DNA from 2 places in the Rhodococcus sp. NPDC058532 genome. Region 1 is predicted to be linked to the other one. Evidence: riboswitches for the same ligand, from Rfam matches in the RefSeq annotation. Region 1 holds a riboswitch; the other holds the start of a gene.
The links. A riboswitch is a leader RNA that binds a small molecule or an ion and turns the genes downstream of it on or off. The one in region 1 is predicted to bind S-adenosylmethionine.
Positions count from the first base shown of each region.

Region 2: another riboswitch for S-adenosylmethionine. It lies ahead of ACFWQG_RS10250 (aminotransferase class V-fold PLP-dependent enzyme); the one in region 1 lies ahead of ACFWQG_RS01150 (hypothetical protein).

Region 1 covers NZ_JBHXNU010000001.1:249,745-255,370, forward strand. The annotation lists gene ACFWQG_RS01135 (isoprenyl transferase) at 1-88, shown strand, start outside; gene coaA (type I pantothenate kinase) at 90-1,022, opposite strand; gene ACFWQG_RS01145 (DUF885 domain-containing protein) at 1,129-2,385, shown strand; SAM riboswitch class IV at 2,411-2,520, shown strand; gene ACFWQG_RS01150 (hypothetical protein) at 2,558-2,842, shown strand; gene glyA (serine hydroxymethyltransferase) at 2,966-4,279, shown strand; gene ACFWQG_RS01160 (VOC family protein) at 4,339-4,725, opposite strand; gene ACFWQG_RS01165 (ArsR/SmtB family transcription factor) at 4,725-5,021, opposite strand; gene ACFWQG_RS01170 (PhoH family protein) at 5,300-5,626, shown strand, end outside.
Region 2 covers NZ_JBHXNU010000006.1:225,186-230,811, reverse strand. The annotation lists gene ACFWQG_RS10260 (IclR family transcriptional regulator) at 121-888, shown strand; gene ACFWQG_RS10255 (SDR family oxidoreductase) at 927-1,577, opposite strand; SAM riboswitch class IV at 1,731-1,847, shown strand; gene ACFWQG_RS10250 (aminotransferase class V-fold PLP-dependent enzyme) at 1,899-3,179, shown strand; gene ACFWQG_RS10245 (YbaK/EbsC family protein) at 3,210-3,683, opposite strand; gene ACFWQG_RS10240 (hypothetical protein) at 3,772-4,692, opposite strand; gene ACFWQG_RS10235 (hypothetical protein) at 4,881-5,626, opposite strand, start outside.

The DNA.
Region 1 (5,626 bases):
CGAGGCCTACTGGCCGGAGTTCCGTCGCGTCGACTTCCTCCGGGCACTGCGGGATTACGCGGCCCGGCACCGGCGATTCGGAACCTGAGCTACAGCTTCCGCAGGCGCAGCCGGTTGATCGAATGGTCGGCGTCCTTGCGCAGCACCAGCGTCGCCCGCGGACGGGTCGGCAGGATGTTCTCCACCAGGTTCGGCCGGTTCGTCGAGTTCCAGATCTCCGACGCCGCGATGGTCGCGTGCTCGTCGGACAGATTCGAGTAGTGGTGGAAGTGCGCGTTCGGATCCGCGAACGCCGTCTTCCGCAGGGTCAGGAACCGTTTGATGTACCAGCGTTCGATGTCCTCGACCTTCGCGTCCACGTAGATCGAGAAGTCGAACAGGTCCGAGACCATCAGCCGGGGACCGGTCTGCAGGACGTTCAGCCCCTCCAGGATCAGGATGTCGGGCTGCCGGATGAGGTGATATTGGCCGGGCACCACGTCGTACAGTCGGTGTGAATACACCGGTGCGGCAACCTCTTCCGCGCCCGACTTCACCTCGGTGACGAAACGCAGCAGCTTCCGGCGGTCGTAGCTCTCCGGGAACCCCTTGCGGTGCATGATGCCCCGCCGGGTCAGTTCCGCTGTCGGATACAGGAACCCGTCGGTGGTCACCAGATCCACCCGGGGATGGTGGTCCCAGCGGGCGAGCAGCGCCTGCAGCACCCGGGCGGTGGTGGACTTGCCGACCGCGACCGACCCGGCGACACCGATCACGAACGGCACCTGCCGGTCCGGGTGCTTCTCGCCGAGGAACGTCGCGGTCGCGGCGAACAGCCGCTGCCGGGCCGCGACCTGCAGGTGGATCAGACGCGAGAGCGGCAGGTACACCTCCGCGACCTCGTCGAGGTCGATCTGTTCGCCGAGGCCGCGCATGCCCTGAAGTTCTTCCTCGGTGAGCACCAGCGGAGTCGACTTCCGCAGGGTCCGCCACTGTTTGCGATCGAACTCGACGTACGGACTGCTCTCGCTCACCTTCGCCATGCGCGCGTCCCGACCTCGTCCTGCACAGCCTCGATCTGCATAGGGGAATTGTGCGCGCCCACACACCGGCGCGCCGCGCCGGGTCCGGACACTAGGCTGCCCAGGTATGGACGCCGCCGCATTCGTACGTGAATATCTGCTGCTCGGGCTCGGTTTCGACCGGATCGAGGAGGGATTCGTCGACGCGTATACCGGCGACCCGGCCTTGCGTCGCCAGGTGGAGAACGCCCCGGCGCCCGAGCCGCGGGACCTGGCCCGCCGGGCGGCGCAGCTGCGCGCCGAGCTGCGCAGTGTCGAGCTGCCCGCCGACCGCGCCGAATTCCTCGACGTGCACCTGCGCGCCCTGGAGTGCTCGGCGCGCACGTTCGCCGGCGAGCGGATCGGATTCGTCGACGAGGTGCACGCCTACTTCGACGTTCGGATCGAGGAGGGCAATGTCGACGACTACCGGGACGCGCACCGGGCGATGGACGAGGTGCTCGCGGGCGGCGGCACCCTCGCGGAGCGGCTGCAGGCGCACCGCGCCGCCGACGAGATCCCGCCGGAGCGGCTCGCCGAGTGCGTCGACGCGTTCTCCTCGGCGCTGCGGGACCTGGTGCGCGCCCGCTACCCGCTGCCCGAGACCGAACGCGTCGAGTACGAGGTGGTCGGCGACAAGCCGTGGTCGGGCTTCAACTACTACCTGGGCGACTATCGCTCCAAGGTGGCGATCAACTCGGATCTCAAGCAGCACATGGCGAATCTGCCGCACCTGATCGCCCACGAGGCGTATCCGGGTCACCACACCGAGCACTGCCGCAAGGAGGCGGGCCTGGTCGATGCCGGGCAGGTCGAGCACACCCTCTTCCTCGTCAACACCCCGCAGTGCCTGATGGCGGAGGGCCTGGCGGACCATGCGCTGGGTGCGATCGTGGGGGACAGGAGCGGAGCCGGCGGAGCGACCCGGGGGGACAGGAGCGGAGCCGGCGGAGCGACCCGGGGACAGGGCTGGGGGAGGTGGGCGGAGCAGATTTATGCGGACCTGGGACTGCGGTTCGACGGCGAGCGCGCCGAGGCGCTGTCGACCGCGTCCGCGAAGCTGCTCGGGGTGCGGCAGGACGCGGCGCTGCTGCTACACGACCGTGGCCGCTCCCACGACGAGGTCGCGCGGTTCCTGCAGACCTGGAACCTCAGCACGCCGGAGCGGGCGCGGCAGTCGCTGCGCTTCCTGTCGTCGCCGCTGTGGCGGGCCTACACCTCCACTTACGTCGAGGGCTACCGGCTGCTCGGAGGCTGGCTGGACCGGGCCGTGGACGCCGACGACCGCGCGGACCGGTTCGGGCGGCTGCTCGACGAACCGCTGATCCCGTCCGCCCTGCGCTGACCGGCGTCGCCTACACTGGTCGCAGCTTCACGAGTGCCGTCGCCAAGCCCCGACTGGACGGCCGCCAACCCCACGCTCGCGGGTGGCTCGGGTGACGAAGCGGCCCGCACCGACCGGTGCAGGCAGGAGCGCCCCCGGATTCCGGGCGGCCCGAGGAACTCGGGAGTACCCCATGAACCAGTTGCCCACCGCCGTCCCCGCCGCGCCGCACGGCGTCGACGACACCGCCGTCGACGTGCTGGTCCTGGTGCAGTCCGACGATCGGATCCGGCTCGAATGGCCGGACGGGGTGGCGGTGCGCACGCATCCCGATCCGCGTCCGTTGCGGGCCGCGCTGCGGTCCACGGGCGGTTTCGCGCGGTGGCGGCCCGGCAGGCAGCTGCTGGCGGTGCCCGCAGGCCCCGGACGCAGCCTGCTGTTCGGGCTCGCCGCCCCCGCACCGGTGGTGCCGCGGTGACCAGCGGATTCGTCCGGTCCGGTCGCCCGGGCCCGGCGCCCTCCGCACCCGCGGCGAGATGCCACTGACCTGGCCCTAGAATGAGGGTGCCCCCTGCCCGGCCTTTCGCTTGGAGATCCCTCGATGACCGCTGTGCCCAGCACCGACGTCAACAACGCTTCGCTCGCCGAACTCGACCCCGAGGTCGCGGCGGCCATGAACGGTGAGCTGGCCCGTCAGCGCGACACCCTGGAGATGATCGCGTCGGAGAACTTCGTTCCCCGCGCGGTGCTGCAGGCGCAGGGCAGTGTCCTGACCAACAAGTACGCCGAGGGCTACCCGGGCCGTCGCTACTACGGCGGCTGCGAGCACGTCGATGTGGTGGAGAACCTGGCGCGCGAGCGCGCCAAGGCCGTCTTCGGGGCCGAGTTCGCGAACGTGCAGCCGCACGCGGGTGCGCAGGCCAACGCCGCCGTCCTGATGGCACTGATGAACCCGGGCGAGAAGCTGCTCGGCATGGATCTCGCGCACGGCGGTCACCTCACGCACGGCATGAAGCTGAACTTCTCCGGCAAGCTGTACCAGGTCGCGTCGTACGGGGTCCGTGAGGACACCCACGTCGTCGACATGGACAAGGTCCGTGAGATCGCGCTCGCCGAGCGTCCGCAGGTGCTCATCGCGGGCTGGTCCGCCTACCCGCGGCACCTCGACTTCGCCGCGTTCCGCGCGATCGCCGACGAGATCGACGCCAAGCTGTGGGTCGACATGGCGCACTTCGCTGGTCTGGTTGCCGCGGGCCTGCACCCGTCGCCGGTGCCGCATGCCGACGTCGTGTCCACCACCGTGCACAAGACCCTCGGCGGTCCCCGCTCCGGCATGATCCTCGCCAAGCAGGAATGGGCGAAGAAGCTGAACTCCGCGGTGTTCCCCGGTCAGCAGGGCGGGCCGCTGATGCACGCGGTCGCCGCGAAGGCCGTCGCGATGAAGATCGCGGGCACCGACGAGTTCAAGGCCCGTCAGGAGCGCACCCTCGCTGGCGCGAAGATCCTCGCCGAGCGTCTCGGAGGTTCCGACGTCGCGGGCAACGGCATCTCGGTGCTCACCGGCGGCACCGACGTGCACCTGGTGCTGGTGGACCTGCGGAACTCCGCGCTCGACGGCCAGCAGGGCGAGGATCTGCTGCACGAGATCGGTATCACCGTGAACCGCAACGCCGTTCCGTTCGATCCGCGCCCGCCGATGAACCCGTCCGGCCTGCGCATCGGCACGCCGGCGCTGGCCACCCGTGGTTTCGGCGACGCCGAGTTCACCGAGGTCGCCGACATCATCGCCACCGCCCTGGCGAACGGCACGAACGCCGACGTCCCCGCGCTGCGCGCGCGGGTGTCGAAGCTGGCCCTCGACTTCCCGCTGTACGACGGGCTCGAGGACTGGGGCATGCTCTCCAAGAACGTCTAGGCGACAATTGACGACGGCCCACACCCCGCGGGGTGTGGGCCGTCGTCGTGTTCCGGCGCCTATTTCATGGTGGCGAGCTGGATCAGATTCCCGCAGGTGTCGTCGAGAACGGCCGTCACGACCGGGCCGAAATCGGTTGCCTCCTGGGTGAACTCGACTCCGAGTGCGCGGAGGCGTTCGACCTCGGCGTATACGTCGTCGACGGCGAACTGGGTGTACGGGATGCCGTCGGCGACCAGTGCCTCCCTGAACGGGCGCGCCGCCGGGTGCCCGGCCGGTTCGAGCAGCAGCTCGGTGCCGTCCGGGTTCGCGGGGGAGACGACGGTGAGCCAGCGGGCGTCGCCGGTGGGCACGTCTGTCTTCTTCACGAAGCCGAGCTTCTCGGTGTAGAACGCGAGCGCCTTGGCCTGGTCGTCCACGAGCACGCTGGTGATGTTGATGCGGATCACGGGGTCGGTTCCTCTCGGTTGATGGGCCACCGTTCGACGATTGCGCGGAGCGGACCGGTGTCGATGTGGTGGAACTTGTATCGGCCCTGACGCCGGGTGTGCACCAGGCCCGACTGTTCGAGGACCGCGAGGTGCTGCGAGACCGCCTGACGGGATGAGGTGAGGCCGTGTTTCATCGTGAGCCTGCCGCAGATCTCGAACAGGGTCTGCCCGTCGCGGTCGATCAGCTCATCCAGGATGGTGCGTCGCGTCGCGTCGCTGATCGCCTTGAATAGGTCGGGTTCTGCGTCCACGAGCCAAGTATATGCAAGTCGGCACTTGCCTATCAAGCGTCGGCCCCGCCTTAACGCAACGTTCACCGTGTTGCTCACGGTGCGGCGCCCGCGGTGGACGTAGCGTTCGGATCAACGGGTGACAGGGGAAGTCGCCCGTCCGGGAGGTTCGAGTCGTGACTGACTTGTTCGGTGCGAGGGGACCGGCGCCCGGTCCCTGCGGGGCTCGGGCCTCGCGCGGACCCACCGGCCCAGCGAACCGCCGCCTGCGCGGGCGCCGCGTCGGCGTAGGAGCCACCGTGACCGCAAACCGCTCCGTCCGCACCTACGTTCTCGACACCTCGGTCCTGCTCTCCGATCCCTGGGCGGTCGCCCGGTTCGCCGAGCACGACGTGATCCTGCCGCTGGTGGTGATCAGTGAACTGGAAGGGAAGCGACACCACCACGAGCTGGGATGGTTTGCACGCGAAGCACTTCGGTTGCTCGACGACCTTCGGATCGAGCACGGCCGACTCGACCAACCCGTCCCGATCGGCACCGACGGCGGCACCCTGCAGGTGGAGCTCAACCACACCGACCCGTCGGTGCTGCCGGTCGGCTTCCGCACCGACTCGAACGACTCTCGG
Region 2 (5,626 bases), on a different contig from region 1:
GGTGGCCACTTAAGTGCGCAGCTCCCAGGGTTTCAAGAGGGGAGGAGGAATCGGCGGACACTGCTCGTTTGATGGACCTTCACGGCCATGCCGTTCACTGAGTGGACGTAGGATCGGGTCATGGAGGAGCCGCTGAGGCCGCAGGTGATCCGTCGCGTCGGTGCCCTGCTGCGCGCACTTTCGGGGGTGTCGGCGGGCGCGTCGACGTCCGAGCTCGCCCGGGCAACGAACCTGGCCCGACCGACCGCGCACCGCCTGCTGACCGCGCTCGCCGAGGAGGGGCTGGTCGACCGGGACCACCGGTCGGGGCGGTGGGCGCTCGGCCCGGAGCTGTACCTGCTCGGCGCGCAGGCGGCCGGCCGCTACGACATCACCGATCTGGGTCGCGACATCCTGCGGGACCTGGCGCGCGAGACCGGCGAGAGCGCCTTCCTCTCCGCGCGACGCGGCGACGAGACGGTGTGCATCGCGAGCGAGGAGGGCAGCTTCCCGCTGCGCTCGCACGTCCTGCACGTCGGGTTGCGACTGCCGCTCGGGGTCGCGTCCGCCGGGCTGGCGATCCTCTCGCACCTGCCGGATCGGGAGGTCGAGGAGTACCTGGAACGGCGGGACCTGACCGCGCAGTGGGGGGTCGACCACGACAGCGACGGCATCCGGGCGCGGGTCGTAGTGACCCGGCTGGCCGGGTACTGCGTCAATCCCGCCCTGCTCGTCGAGGGCAGCTGGGGGATGGGCGCCGCGGTCTTCGACGCGGCGGGTCGGCCCGAGTGGGCGTTGAGTCTGACCGGCGTGGAGAGTCGGTTCCGCGACGAGCGGCGCCCGGAACTCGGGGAACTGCTGCTGCGACAGGCGCACCGGCTGACCCAGCGGCTGCGGCGCAGCGGGTAGTCACCCAGGGTCGGCGCCCGGCTGACCCGCGGGGGCGGTCAGTGCGTGGTGATCGCCTCGGCGATCGGGGTCGGACCGTTGTTGAACGGGATCGTGCGGCGCACGGTGGTCGGGTCGGCAAGGGCGGCGGCCGCGACAGCGGCGACGTCCTCCCGGCTCACCGCATGCGCGGTGGGCGTCGGACTCACCTCGACCCGGCCCGTCCCCGGGGCGAGGGTCAGTGTGCCGGGGCCGAGAATCGTCCAGCCCAGGGCGGTGCCGCGCAGGTGCTGGTCGGCGGCGGCCTTTGCCTCCGCGTAGGCATAGAACGAATTGTCCGGTGGGACACCGTGGTCCGTCCTTGATCCGAGGTAGGAGACCATCACGTACCGCCGCACGCCCGCGGCCTCGGCGCCGTCCATCGACCGGATCGCGGCGTCCCGGTCCACGGCGTAGGTACGGTCGGGGTTGCCGCCGCCCGCGCCCGCCGACCAGACAACCGCGTCCTGCCCGCGCAGCACCTCCGCGAGCTGTTCGCCGCTCAGGTTCTCGACGTCGGCGAGTACCGGTGTTGCCCCCGCGGCAACGACGTCGGCGGCATGGTCGGGGTTGCGGATTACCGCGGTCACCTCGTCGCCGCGTCCGCTGAGGATCCGTGCCAGGTGCAGGGCCACCTTTCCGTGGCCACCGATGACGACGACGCGAGCCATGGCCGTTCCCTCCGTAGGACATTCGGGGTCGGGTCCAACGTACTGCCGCAACGGCGGCGCCGCAGATGTCGGGCATCGCGGTGGTCGAGGTCACAGGCGCACTCGGTGGGCGGGGGTTGACAGCGCGACGCCGATGCTGCCATTCTCTGCTCAGGTTATGAGTGCCAGCGTGTAGCCCCGGCTTGCTGGCCGGCAACCCTCCACCGCGGTGGGGTGCCCCGGGTGACGACCTGGCCGTGCTTCCAATTCCGGACACGGCAAGCGCGGACTCGATGCACCACCTCTCCATCGCACGGGTCCCTTGACGTAAGGGATGACGCCATGACCGCTGTACTCGACACCACCCCCCAGGTCGCCACCACTTTCGACGGAAACTGTTCCGGCACGGCATCTTTCGCGCCCGTCTGTGGTGGAGACCTGGTGGCGCCGCTCACTGACGGCACCTCGGTCAGGTACGCCAACTTCGACTACGCCGCCAGCGCCCCGGCCCTGACCGCGGTCGCGGACCGGGTGCAGGAACTGCTGCCGTTCTACGCCAGCGTGCACCGCGGCGCGGGCTACGCCTCCCAGGTGTGCACCGACCGCTACGAGGGCGCCCGCGGCGTGGTCGCGGACTTCGTTGGGGCCCGCGCCGACGACGTCGTGGTGTTCACCCGAAACACCACCGACGCACTGAACCTGCTCGCCTCCTGCGTGCCGGGTGAGACCGTGGTCCTCGACATCGAGCACCACGCAAACCTGTTGTCCTGGAATCGGAACGGCGCCCGCGTCGTCCGGTCCGCGGACACCGTCGAGGAGACGGTGCAGCGGATCGTCGCCGAACTGTGCACCCGCCCGGCGGCGCTGCTCGCCGTCACCGGCGCCTCCAACGTCACCGGCGAGGTGCTGCCGATCGCCCGGCTCGCGCGGATTGCCCACGAGTGCGGCGCCCGCATCCTCGTCGATGCTGCGCAGTTGTTGCCGCACCGCCGCGTCGACATCGCCGACCTCGGCGTCGACTACCTCGCCTTCTCCGGGCACAAGCTGTACGCGCCGTTCGGCGCAGGCGCCCTCGTCGGGCGCGCCGACTGGCTCGACGCCGCCGAGCCGTACCTTGCCGGTGGCGGGGCCACCAAGAACGTCGAGATCGACGCCGTGCAGTGGGCCGCCGCCCCGCAGCGGCACGAGGCGGGCACCCCGAACGTTCTCGGTGCCGTCGCGATCGCCGCCGCCTGCGAGGCGCTCGCCGGATTCGACGCCGACGCCGCCGAGCTGCACGAGCGGGTGCTGTGCGACCGCTTGACCGCCGGGCTCGACGCGATCACCGGGGTTCGGGTGCTGCGCATTTGGCCGGACTCCCCGGACGCCGTCGGCATCGTCACCTTCACCGTCGCCGGCGCCGAACCCCGTGAGGTCGCGACGTTCCTGTCCGACCGGTACGGCATCGGCGTGCGGGACGGTAAGTTCTGCGCGCACCCGCTGCTGACCCGGCTCGGTCATGGCGCGGGCGCGGTCCGCGCCAGCCTCGGGCTCGGCAGCAGCGGCGCCGATGTCGACCGTTTGGTCGGCGCGGTGGGCGAGTTCGTGCGCGAGCGCGTGACGAGCGGCGCGGCGGCGCACTAGCGTCGGCGCCGCGACCCGCAGGGGCGGGGATCAGTCGACGTCGATGGCCAGACCGGCCGTGATCCGGACCAGCTCGCGGAACGTGGTCCGGAACATGGCGCCCGGGTGCCCCGCCGCCGCCCACAGTTCCGGGTAGGCCTCGAGGGCGGTGTCGATGTAGGTGGACAGGTTGGTCGGGTGCCCAACCGGGGCGACGCCGCCGAGCGGCTGACCGGTCACCTGCACCACCAGTTCGGCGGGGGCGCGGGTGAGCATCCCCTCGAGACGTTTGCCGGTGCGCTCCGTGTCCACCTGGTGGGAACTCGACACCAGCAGCAGGACCGGCTCGTCGTCGAGGAGGAAGACCAGGGACTTGGTGATCGCGCCGATGTCGACGCCGAGGGTCGCGGCGGCTTCGGCGGCGGTGCGGGTCGGCCGGTCCTGAGTGACCACCACTCCGTGGTGGCCCCGCGAGATCAGTGTCCTCGCGACATTCGCGGCCTCGGGTTGCAGTGTCCTCGCCATGCCCCACCCTAGGACCGGCGGGCATCCTTCGCGCGCCGAAATGTCGGGACGCTCCTATGGTTTGGCCGCATCGCGGCGCATGCTGCGATCAACTGCCGGGCGGACAGCCCGCGCAGAAGGGCAGGTTCTTGAGGGCGACCTCACGCCAGTGGCCGCCCGGCGCGATGTTGGTCGCCAACTCGGGCGGCCCGGCGCCGTCCCCCACGAACGCGCGCCGGGCGAAGACGTCGCCGGCCAGTGAGTACCGCAGCCACGCCGTGACGTATCCGAGTGCCCCGGTGAGGTCGAGGTGGTCGCCGCCCACCAGTGCCGCCTTGGCCGCGGCCCCGGAAACCTGGTCGAAGTAGATGCGCTGGCCGCGCTCGGTTGCCAGCCAGTCGCCCGTGCCGCGGACGAGGAAGATCGGGGCGGAGAGTCCAGCAGCGGTGGGTACCGGCAGGCCCACCGGCCACCACCACAGTGGGGTGGGATCGGCGAACGCGAGGGCGACGACGCTGACGATGCGGCCCGCGGACGACCGGGCCGCGGTGACCGCGCCCCCCGCCCCCTGCGAGTGCCCGACGGCCGCGATCCGGTCGGTGTCGAGTCGGTTATGCAGCGGACTCGACGGGTCGTCGTTCAGCTCGACGGCGTGGTCGACCGCCGCCAGCAGGGCGGTGCCGTCCCCGACCGCGCCGCTGTTGGGGGCGACCACCACGAATCCCCAGGACGCGAGGTGTACCAGCGCGTCATGGTAGGAGCACGTCGAATCGGTGCCGAAGCCTGTGCCGTTGCCCCATACGACTATGGGGTGCGGCCCGCTCGCGGGGTCGTTCGGGTAGATGACGGTATGGCCGCCCGGTTGCTGCGTTCGCGGGGCCTCGCACCCGAGCTCGCGGCCGTCGTCCCAAGTCACGGTGAGGACGCCCGGAGCCTGGTAGGTGCCTTCGATCCGGGCGGCCGCGTGCGCGGTGGGGGCGCAGAACCCCGCGGCGGTCATGACCGCGATGGTGGCGATCGCCGTGCTCACGATCCGCGACGGCACTGGATCTCCCGTCGCGGACTACTGGCCGGGCCGCCCACGCGCACGTCTCCTCGTGTGCACATCAGGAGTCGCAGTTTACCGATGTTTTGCCGCGCCGTCATCGTCGACTGCGACGAACGGCTGGTTGGTTGAATCCGGGGTCATGAGCGCAGTCCCCACCCGTCCAGCCGGTTTCAGTGCACGCGCCCTCGCCGAGCGGTGCGGGCCGTGCAGGCGAATACCGTCACGAGCCCGACCAGTGCGTAGGTCACCAGGGTCACGATCGGCTGCCCGACGCCGGTGCCGTGGAAGTAGACGATGCTGCGCACGCCCTCGGTGCCCGCTCCTGGGGTGATCCAGCTGCCGATCGCCGCATAGAACTCGGGCAGCACATTCGATCCGAATGCGCCTCCGGCGCTGGGGTTTCCGAGTACCACGAAGATCAGGATCGCGAGCGGAACGGCGAGGATGCCGATCAGCGCCCGCAGGCCCATCGTGAACATCCCGGTCGCGAACACCACACCGGCGCCGAGCAGCGACAGCGGCAGTAGATGGCCGGTGAACGTCCCGAGCAGGTTCGCGGCGATCAGCGCCCCGAGGAAGCCGGACAGCAGCGCGTAGACCGCCATCAGCGCGGTGTGCAGGCCCGCCTCGCGCAGGGTGCGCGGCGCCCCGATCAGGAGGCCGATTGCCGCGGCAAGCAGGTATCCGCCGACCACCCAGCCGATCGAGAGGTAGAAGCCGGACAGCCCACGATTGTCGTGGATACCGACCGGGACCTCGTCCCGCACGTCGAAGGTGCGACCCTGCGCGGCGTCGACCCGGGTGAAGATGTCCTCGAGCGCGGTCGCGGCGGAACTGCCTGCACCGCTCGCGGTGATCAGGGTGTCGGGACCGGATGCGGCGACCAGGTATCCGCCCATCACCTCCCGATCCGAGA